Linked DNA regions of Geotalea uraniireducens. The main gene of each other region encodes a partner of the protein of the gene in region 2 in a complex. Links are inferred from orthologs where the notes say so. Each region holds a gene or a part of one and is shown on either strand. Other genes may lie near its edges. The genes, in order: mfd and uvrA.

What was found.
Region 1: the proteins of uvrA (region 2) and mfd are in contact, whole or in part, in a crystal structure (PDB 4DFC), measured with the Escherichia coli proteins. The link is inferred for Geotalea uraniireducens from one-to-one orthologs.

What each region holds. Positions count from the first base shown.
Region 1 is NZ_AP027151.1:18,868-23,158, forward strand. The notes cover bases 178-4,158. They hold mfd (transcription-repair coupling factor), read right to left. Parts: upstream 3,855-4,158; coding sequence 378-3,854; downstream 178-377. Other genes in these bases: QMN23_RS00100 (peptidylprolyl isomerase), read right to left, coding at 178-309; QMN23_RS00110 (PLP-dependent aminotransferase family protein), read right to left, coding at 3,933-4,158. Also shown: more of QMN23_RS00100, read right to left, coding at 1-177; more of QMN23_RS00110, read right to left, coding at 4,159-4,291. UniProt on the Escherichia coli protein: Couples transcription and DNA repair by recognizing RNA polymerase (RNAP) stalled at DNA lesions. Mediates ATP-dependent release of RNAP and its truncated transcript from the DNA, and recruitment of nucleotide excision repair machinery to the damaged site.
Region 2 is NZ_AP027151.1:4,033,029-4,036,748, reverse strand. What follows is about bases 167-3,576. They hold uvrA (excinuclease ABC subunit UvrA), read left to right. Parts: upstream 167-562; coding sequence 563-3,376; downstream 3,377-3,576. Other genes in these bases: QMN23_RS18900 (ATP-binding protein), read right to left, coding at 3,403-3,576. Also shown: aroF (3-deoxy-7-phosphoheptulonate synthase), read left to right, coding at 1-100; more of QMN23_RS18900, read right to left, coding at 3,577-3,720. UniProt on the Escherichia coli protein: The UvrABC repair system catalyzes the recognition and processing of DNA lesions. UvrA is an ATPase and a DNA-binding protein. A damage recognition complex composed of 2 UvrA and 2 UvrB subunits scans DNA for abnormalities.

The DNA.
Region 1 (4,291 bases), 4.0 Mb from region 2 along the record:
CTTGGCGGCAACTTCCGGGCTCTTGTCGATCCCGTCTTTCCGCGCCTGCTGCAGGATCAGTTCGCGCACCACCATCGTGTCGAGCAGTTCCTTTTTCCCTTCGGGCGTCTCGGCCATCGGTTTCAGGTACGGAGGAAGGTTTTCCAGCTCCCGCTGAAAGTCACCGGTGGTGATGGAGTCGCCGTTCACCTCGGCAATCACCTGTCCCGCTTTTTTGGCTGGTGCGCTTGTGCTGCCGGTTTCCGTCTTCCCGCCACAACCGGCAAGGGCGGCAACGCTGGCGGCAATGACGAGCGTTCTGAAGATCATCGTGCGCTTCACGGACAACTCCTTTGCAGATGAATTAACTACTGAACAATCTTGCGGAACCTAGCATATCAAACCAGCCTTTTCAAGAGATTTCTGGCCTCTGCCAGGATCCCCTCGAATGAGCTGTCGGCAAGCTCGGCGACGAGCCGGTAATCGGGAGTGAACTGATAGCGTTTGCCGTTATTTCTGATAAGTCCAATGATTGCATCGGGAGAAACGGAAGTCTTCTGGTGAAAGGAAAAGGTCAGCCGTCGGCCATCGCATTCCGCGGTCCGGATCAGCAAATTCTTGAAGAGGACTCGCAGCTTCATCACCTCAAGCAGATAGGAAGCGGCAAGCGGGAGCTTGCCGAAACGGTCGACCAGTTCTTCGAGCACTTCATCCACTTCCGTCTCGGCCGTCGCCTGAGTGAGTTTCTTGTAGATGATAAGCCGCTGGTTCGGCTCCCGAACGTAATCCTCGGGGATGAAGGCTGGAATACGGAGATTGATCTCCGGTTCGATCTTTTCAACCGGTTCCTCACCTTTAAGTCGCTGGACTGCCTCCTCAAGAAGCTCGGTGTAGAGGTCGAAGCCGACCGTGGCGATGTTTCCCGACTGCTTGGCCCCCAACAGGTCGCCGGCCCCGCGAATTTCAAGGTCGTGGGTGGCCAGGCGGAAGCCGGCCCCTAACTCGGTCAACTCCTGGATGACCTTGAGCCGTTCGCGGGCGTCGGCGGAAATCGCCCCCTCGCCGGGAATGAGGAAATAGGCATAGGCCCGCTGCTTGGAACGTCCTACCCGCCCGCGCAGCTGATAGAGCTGGGCAAGGCCGAAGGTGTCCGCACGATCGACGATCAGGGTGTTGGCATTGGGGATGTCGAGGCCAGACTCGATGATGGTGGTGCAGAGCAGCAGATTGGTTTCTCCGTGCATGAAGCCGAGCATCACTTTTTCCAGCTCGCCTTCCTCCATCTGCCCATGAGCCACGGCAATTTTGGCTTCTGGAACGATGCGGTGCAGATGCTCGGCCCAATTCATGATCGACTGTACCCGATTATGGACGAAGAAAACCTGGCCGCCGCGCCGCAGCTCGCGGATGACCGCCTCGCGGATCAGCTCATCGGCGGCCCGGGCGACGAAACTCTTGACTGCCAGCCGATCCACCGGGGGGGTATCGATGATGGAAAGATCGCGGATCCCCATCAGTGACATGTAAAGCGTGCGCGGAATCGGGGTCGCGGTCAGGGTGAGGATGTCGACGACTGCCCGGTATTTCTTGAGCCGCTCCTTGTGGGTAACTCCGAAGCGTTGCTCTTCGTCGATGATCAGCAGGCCCAGATCCTTGAAGGTCACGTCGCTCTGCAGCAGGCGGTGCGTGCCGATGATGACGTCGATGGTCCCCTTCTTCACCTGCTCGAGGATGGCTTTCTGCTCCTTGGCGGTACGGAAGCGGGAGAGCATCTCAATGGTAACCGGATATGCGGCAAAGCGGGCCCTGAACGTTTCAAGATGCTGCTGGGCAAGGATGGTGGTGGGAACTAGCACTGCCACCTGCTTGCCATCCATTACCGCCTTGAATGCGCCACGCATCGCCACTTCGGTCTTGCCGTAGCCGACGTCGCCGCACACCAGGCGGTCCATCGGTTTCGGCGCGGTCATGTCGCCCAGCATGTCGCCAATGGCTGCCAGCTGATCCGAGGTTTCCTCGTAGGCAAAGGAGGCCTCGAATTCGCGGTAGAGCTCGTCGGGGAGGGAAAAGGCATGTCCTTCGTGAACATGCCGGGCAGCATAAATCTTCAACAGCTCTTCCGCCATTTCCTGGACCGCAATCCTTGCCCGTGCCTTGGACTTTTCCCAAGAAGTGCCGCCGAGCTTGTCTACCTTCGGTTCGAGACCTTCGGCGCCGACATAGCGTTGGACCAGGTTGAGCCGGTCAATCGGCAGATAGAGCTTGTCGGCGCCGGCGTACTCCAGCAGCAGGAAGTCGCTGGCGTAGGTGTCGAAGGAGAGATGTACCAAGCCGCGATAGATGCCGATGCCGTGGTCGAGGTGCACCATGTAGTCGCCTGGCTTCAACTCGGCCAGTGACGTCATCAGCTGCTTTTTGCGCAGCTCCGAGATGCCGCGGCGCTTCACCCGGCGACCGAACAGCTCCTCCTCGGTAACGACAATCAGTTTGCCGGCGGGAAGTCGGAACCCGCGGGAGATACCGCCGATGACGATCGCGATCTTGCCGTCGTCACGTTCCCGTTCTTCGGCGAAACTCCGCTCGGAAATGGCCAGCGGGATGGGGTAGTGGGCCAGCAGTTCGTAGAGACGCTGAGCCTGCCCGCGCTGGTGGCAGGCAATGATGAGCCGTTCCCGCTCGTTGAGCCAGGCGCTGAAACGTTCGACCAGCGGTTTCAGGACCCCCTCGCTGTCGGCCGACAGCCCTACTTTCAGGTCGGCATTATCTGCACTGGTTATCTCGATGCGTTCTTCGTTGCGGTCGGTTATTGTCAGCGCGAGATGGGGGATTGTGACGACCCGGCTTCTTTTGAGCTGGTCGTCAGTTTCCGCGGCAGCCAGAAAGAGGGTTGCCGGTTCCGGGAAAAGGTCGCCTCGGTCCTGCGCCCGGGCCGCCGCCGTCTCCAGTTCATTGTCGAAGTGTTGCTGGGCGGCGGTGATTGCCTCGGGGTCGATCAGTACCTTGACCGTGTCCGCCGCGTAGTCGAAAAGGGTTTCCAGCGTCGGCTGGAAAAGTGGCAGCAGGTACTCGACCCCGGCAGGGCATAGGCCGCTTTGTAACTGTTCCAGCAGTTCCCGGCGGGCAAGGGGGGATATCTCCAGGTCGTCGCAGCGCTGTTTCAGCCGCGGTGCCGCGGCTTGGATGACATCGGGGGAGAGGAGAAGTTCCCGCGAGGGGAGGAGCAAGAGTTCCTCTAACGGAATCAGAGAGCGCTGGCTGAGCGGGTCGAAGGTGCGAATCGTGTCGACGAAGTCCCCAAAAAATTCAATCCTGACCGGCTGGTCGAAGCCTGGCGGGAAAATATCGACAATCCCGCCGCGCACGGCAAATGTGCCGCGGTCCTCGACTAGGGGGACATGTAGGTACCCGAGGGTGACAAGCTTGGTCAGCAGCTCGTCGCGATTGCTTTCTTCCCCGGGCAGGAAATAGAGGGAACTTCGGTCGAACAAGGTCCGCGGCAATACCTTCTGGCGTAGCGCCTCCACTGTCGTGACAACCGCCGACGGGCGACGATCGAGCAGGCGGCGCAGCGTGTCGAGACGTTGGCCGGTTATGTCTGCATGGGGAGAGGCCTTTTCGAACGGGGCAGTGTCCCAGGCGGGAAAATACAGGATTTCGCCGACCGGGCCGGCGAAGAATTGCAGTTCGGCATGAATTTCGCCGGCCCGGTCGCTGTCGGGGGCGACTATCAGGAGGGTGCGCCGGGATTCGGCCTGCAGCCTCGCCAGCAGGTACGCGGCAGCCGAGCCTTTGAGCCCCGGAAGGGCCAGCCGGGCATTCTCGTCCTCAAGGGCGTTGGCCAGGCGGCGTATGAGTGTGGAGTCGGCAACAGTCATGAAGGTAATGGGTCAGGAAGGAAGCGCTGATCAGACATTAGTTGAAAGGATAGCAGAAATGGTGCGCTTAATCTACCGTTACGACATGGCGGCAGCCAACTGGCCAAGGGTGGAGATGGCGTTCTCGACCCGCTCGTCCCAATAGGCGGCATTGAGCCGGATGCAATTCCGATATTTGCCGGTAGCGGAAAAGATCGGCCCAGGGGCAATGGTGATCCCCGCCCGAAGCGCCTGCTCGTAAAGGAGCAGGGAATCGACGGTCGGCGGGCACTCTACCCAGAGCACAAATCCTCCTTCGGGACGGGTGACACGCGTTCCGGCAGGGAAGGTGCGGCCGACCGCTTCAGCCATCTGTACCATCTGCCGGGCATAAACCCGGCGAATCCGCCGGACATGGTGATCGTAACCGCCGTTGGCCAGGAATTCCGCCACAGCCA
Region 2 (3,720 bases):
CCAGTCGCTGACTTTCCATGGCTTCGAGTCGCTGATGGATGAGATTCGGCGGCTGAACACCTTTCTCGGTTTCGAGGCGGCGGTGGAAAAACCTGCTTGATTTCTCCGTGGTGGGGCGCTAGACTGAAATAAAATTAAGGTTCTCTCTGCCATGTGCGTGAGGCTGACACGCCCGAGCGGAACATTTACACAATCGGGGGTTTCTTCAAGCCGTGGTGTGCTGTCCCTTTACGGGACTTGCCTGAAGCGGCTCAGAAGCGCCCACCTGTGAGGGAACTCGCTGTGAGGCCCTGCAAGCCAACGGCATGGTGGAGAGATACGGAAAAGAGGAGCGGTTTAACCGCTCCTCTTTTTTTGTCGCTTGGTGCCAATCTTGCTCCAAATCTCTCCTTAACTTCCGGTGGATGGAAGCGCAGCGCAGAGGTGTCGCTCCCGGCTGGGGGGACGGGATTGAATCCCCCACCGCCAGAGCGAATTGTGCTATAGTATCCCTTTCGCCGGCGGTCTTCAGTCCGTCGAGCGGCAGTCCACCAACGCGCAGCAGCGGATTCGGGGTAGTAGTATGGCAAGCGATAAGATCATCGTCAAAGGGGCCTGTGAGCACAACCTGAAATGCATCGACGTGGAGATCCCGCGCGATCAGCTGGTGGTGATTACCGGCATCTCGGGCTCGGGAAAATCGACCCTCGCCTTCGATACCATTTATGCCGAGGGGCAGCGGCGCTACGTGGAATCGCTCTCCGCCTATGCCCGGCAGTTCCTCGAGCAGATGGAAAAACCGGATGTGGAATCCATTGAAGGGCTCTCCCCGGCCATTTCCATCGAGCAGAAAACCACCAGCCGCAATCCCCGTTCCACCGTCGGCACCGTCACCGAGATCTACGACTATCTGCGGCTCCTCTTCGCCCGGGTCGGCCATCCCCACTGCTACCAGTGCGGCCGCGAGATCACCTCCCAGACCGTCTCCCAGATGGTCGACCAGATCATGGCGCTTCCCGCCGGTACCAAATTCAACCTCCTTTCGCCGATGGTGCGGGGGCGGAAGGGAGAGTACCGCAAGGAACTGAATCAGCTCCGCAAGGACGGCTTTACCCGGGTGATCATCGACGGGGTTCAGCACGATCTAACAGAAGAGATTTCCCTCGACAAGAACAAGAAGCACGATCTCGACATCGTCGTCGACCGCTTGATCGTCAAGCCGGAGATCGAGCGGCGCCTCGCCGATTCACTGGAAACTGCCCTCAATCACGCCGAAGGAGTGGTCAAGGTGGCGATTGTCGACGGTGAAACCATCCTCTTTTCCGAGTCCCTGGCCTGCATCGACTGCGGCATCTCCTATCCCGAGATGACGCCGCGAATGTTCTCTTTCAACAATCCCTACGGTGCCTGTCCCGACTGCACCGGTCTCGGCACCCGGATGTATTTTGACGAGGAACTGGTGGTGCCGAATCCGGACCTTTCGATCCGCGAAGGGGCCATCGCTCCATGGGAAAAGCGGCTCTCCGGCTGGTACCACCTGACCCTCGAAGCGCTGGCCAAAGCATATGATATCGATATCCGGACCCCTTTCAAAAAGCTGGCGGATCGAGCGCGGGAGATCATCCTCTATGGCTCGAAGGGGGAAAAGGTCGAATTCTGGTGGGAAGAGGAGAGCGGTCGTCGCCATACCTACTGGAAGGAGTTCGAGGGGGTGATCCCCAACCTGGAGCGGCGGTACCGGGAGAGCGAGTCGGAACAGGTCCGGGAGGAGCTGGAGCGGTACATGAACGTGATGCCCTGTCCGACTTGCAACGGGGCCCGACTCAAAAAGGAGGCGCTGTTCGTCCGGGTGGCGGGGCGGAATATCTGCGAGGTGACCGCACTGTCGATCAAGGATGCCCTGGAGTTTTTCGCCGGCCTGGCGTTTACTCCGAAGGAAGAGGAAATCGCCCGGCGCATCCTTAAGGAAATCCGCGAACGGCTCTATTTCCTGGTCAATGTCGGCCTCGACTACCTGTCGCTCGACCGTTCCTCCGGCACCCTCTCCGGCGGCGAGGGGCAGCGTATCCGCTTGGCGACCCAGATCGGCTCGTCGCTGGTCGGAGTTCTCTATATCCTCGACGAGCCGTCGATCGGCCTGCACCAGCGGGACAATGCCCGGCTGCTGCAGACGCTCAAGCACCTGCGCGATCTGGGGAACACAGTACTCGTCGTCGAACATGACGAGGAGACGATCCTCGAGGCCGACCACGTGATCGACATGGGGCCTGGGGCCGGGGTGCACGGCGGCGAGGTGGTTGCCCAGGGGACCCCGGCGGAGATCTTGAAAAATCCGCACTCCCTCACCGGCCAATATCTGTCGGGAGAACTGACCATTGCGGTGCCAAAAAAGCGGCGCCGGTCGGAAAAGTTCCTTACCCTGGTCGGCGCCAGCGAGAACAACCTGAAAAAGGTCACCGCCAAGATTCCGCTCGGGGTGATGACCTGCGTCACCGGGGTTTCCGGCTCGGGCAAGTCGACGCTGGTGATCGATACTCTTTACAAGGTGCTCTGCCAGCGGCTCTACCGGAGCCGCGAGCGGGCCGGGGCGGTGCAGCAGATCAAGGGACTCGAACTGCTCGACAAGGTGATTAATATCGACCAGTCGCCGATCGGCCGGACTCCCCGCTCCAATCCGGCCACCTACACCGGGGTCTTTACCGACATCCGCGACCTGTTCGCCCAGCTGCCGGAGTCGAAGGTCCGGGGGTACAAGCCGGGCCGCTATTCGTTCAACGTCAAGGGGGGGCGCTGCGAGGCCTGCTCCGGCGACGGGATCATCAAGATCGAGATGCACTTCCTCCCCGACGTCTACGTCCAGTGCGAGGTCTGCCGGGGGGCGCGCTACAACCGCGAGACCCTGGAGGTCAAGTACAAAGGGAAATCGATCGCCGAAGTCCTCGACATGACCGTCAACCAGGCAGTCCAGTTCATGGAGCACATCCCGAGGATCCGCAACAAGCTGCAGACCCTCATGGACGTCGGGCTCGGCTACATCCGGCTCGGCCAGTCGGCCACCACCCTCTCCGGCGGCGAGGCCCAGCGGGTCAAGCTGGCGAAGGAACTCTCCAAGCGGGCCACCGGCCGGACCATCTACATCCTCGACGAGCCGACCACCGGCCTCCATTTTGCCGACATCGCCAAGCTCCTCGATGTGCTACAGAAGCTGATCGAAGGGGGGAACACCATCGTCATCATCGAGCACAACCTCGATGTCATCAAAACCGCCGACTACCTGATCGACCTGGGGCCGGAAGGGGGAGACCGGGGGGGCGAGGTGATCGCTACCGGGACACCCGAGGAAGTGGCGAAGGTGACCCGCTCGTACACCGGGCAGTTTTTGCGGAAGCTGGTGTAGGCTAGCGTCGGAGCTGTGCGCAAGGGTCAGACCGGCAGCGAAAAGTAAAAGGTTGCCCCTTCGCCGACGGCGCTTTCCACCCAGACCTGGCCGCCGTGCTTGGTGACGATTCGCTTGACGATTGCCAGGCCGATGCCGGTCCCTTCGAATTCCTGGGGACGATGGAGGCGGGAGAAGACGCCAAACAGCTTGTCGGCGTAGCGCATGTCGAAGCCAACGCCGTTGTCCCTGACGAAATAGGTCGTTTCTCCGGCGCCGGGACGGGAGCCGACTTCGATGAGCGCTTCTTCTCGGGTGGCAGTGAATTTGATGGCGTTGGCCAGCAGGTTGACCAGCACCTGGCG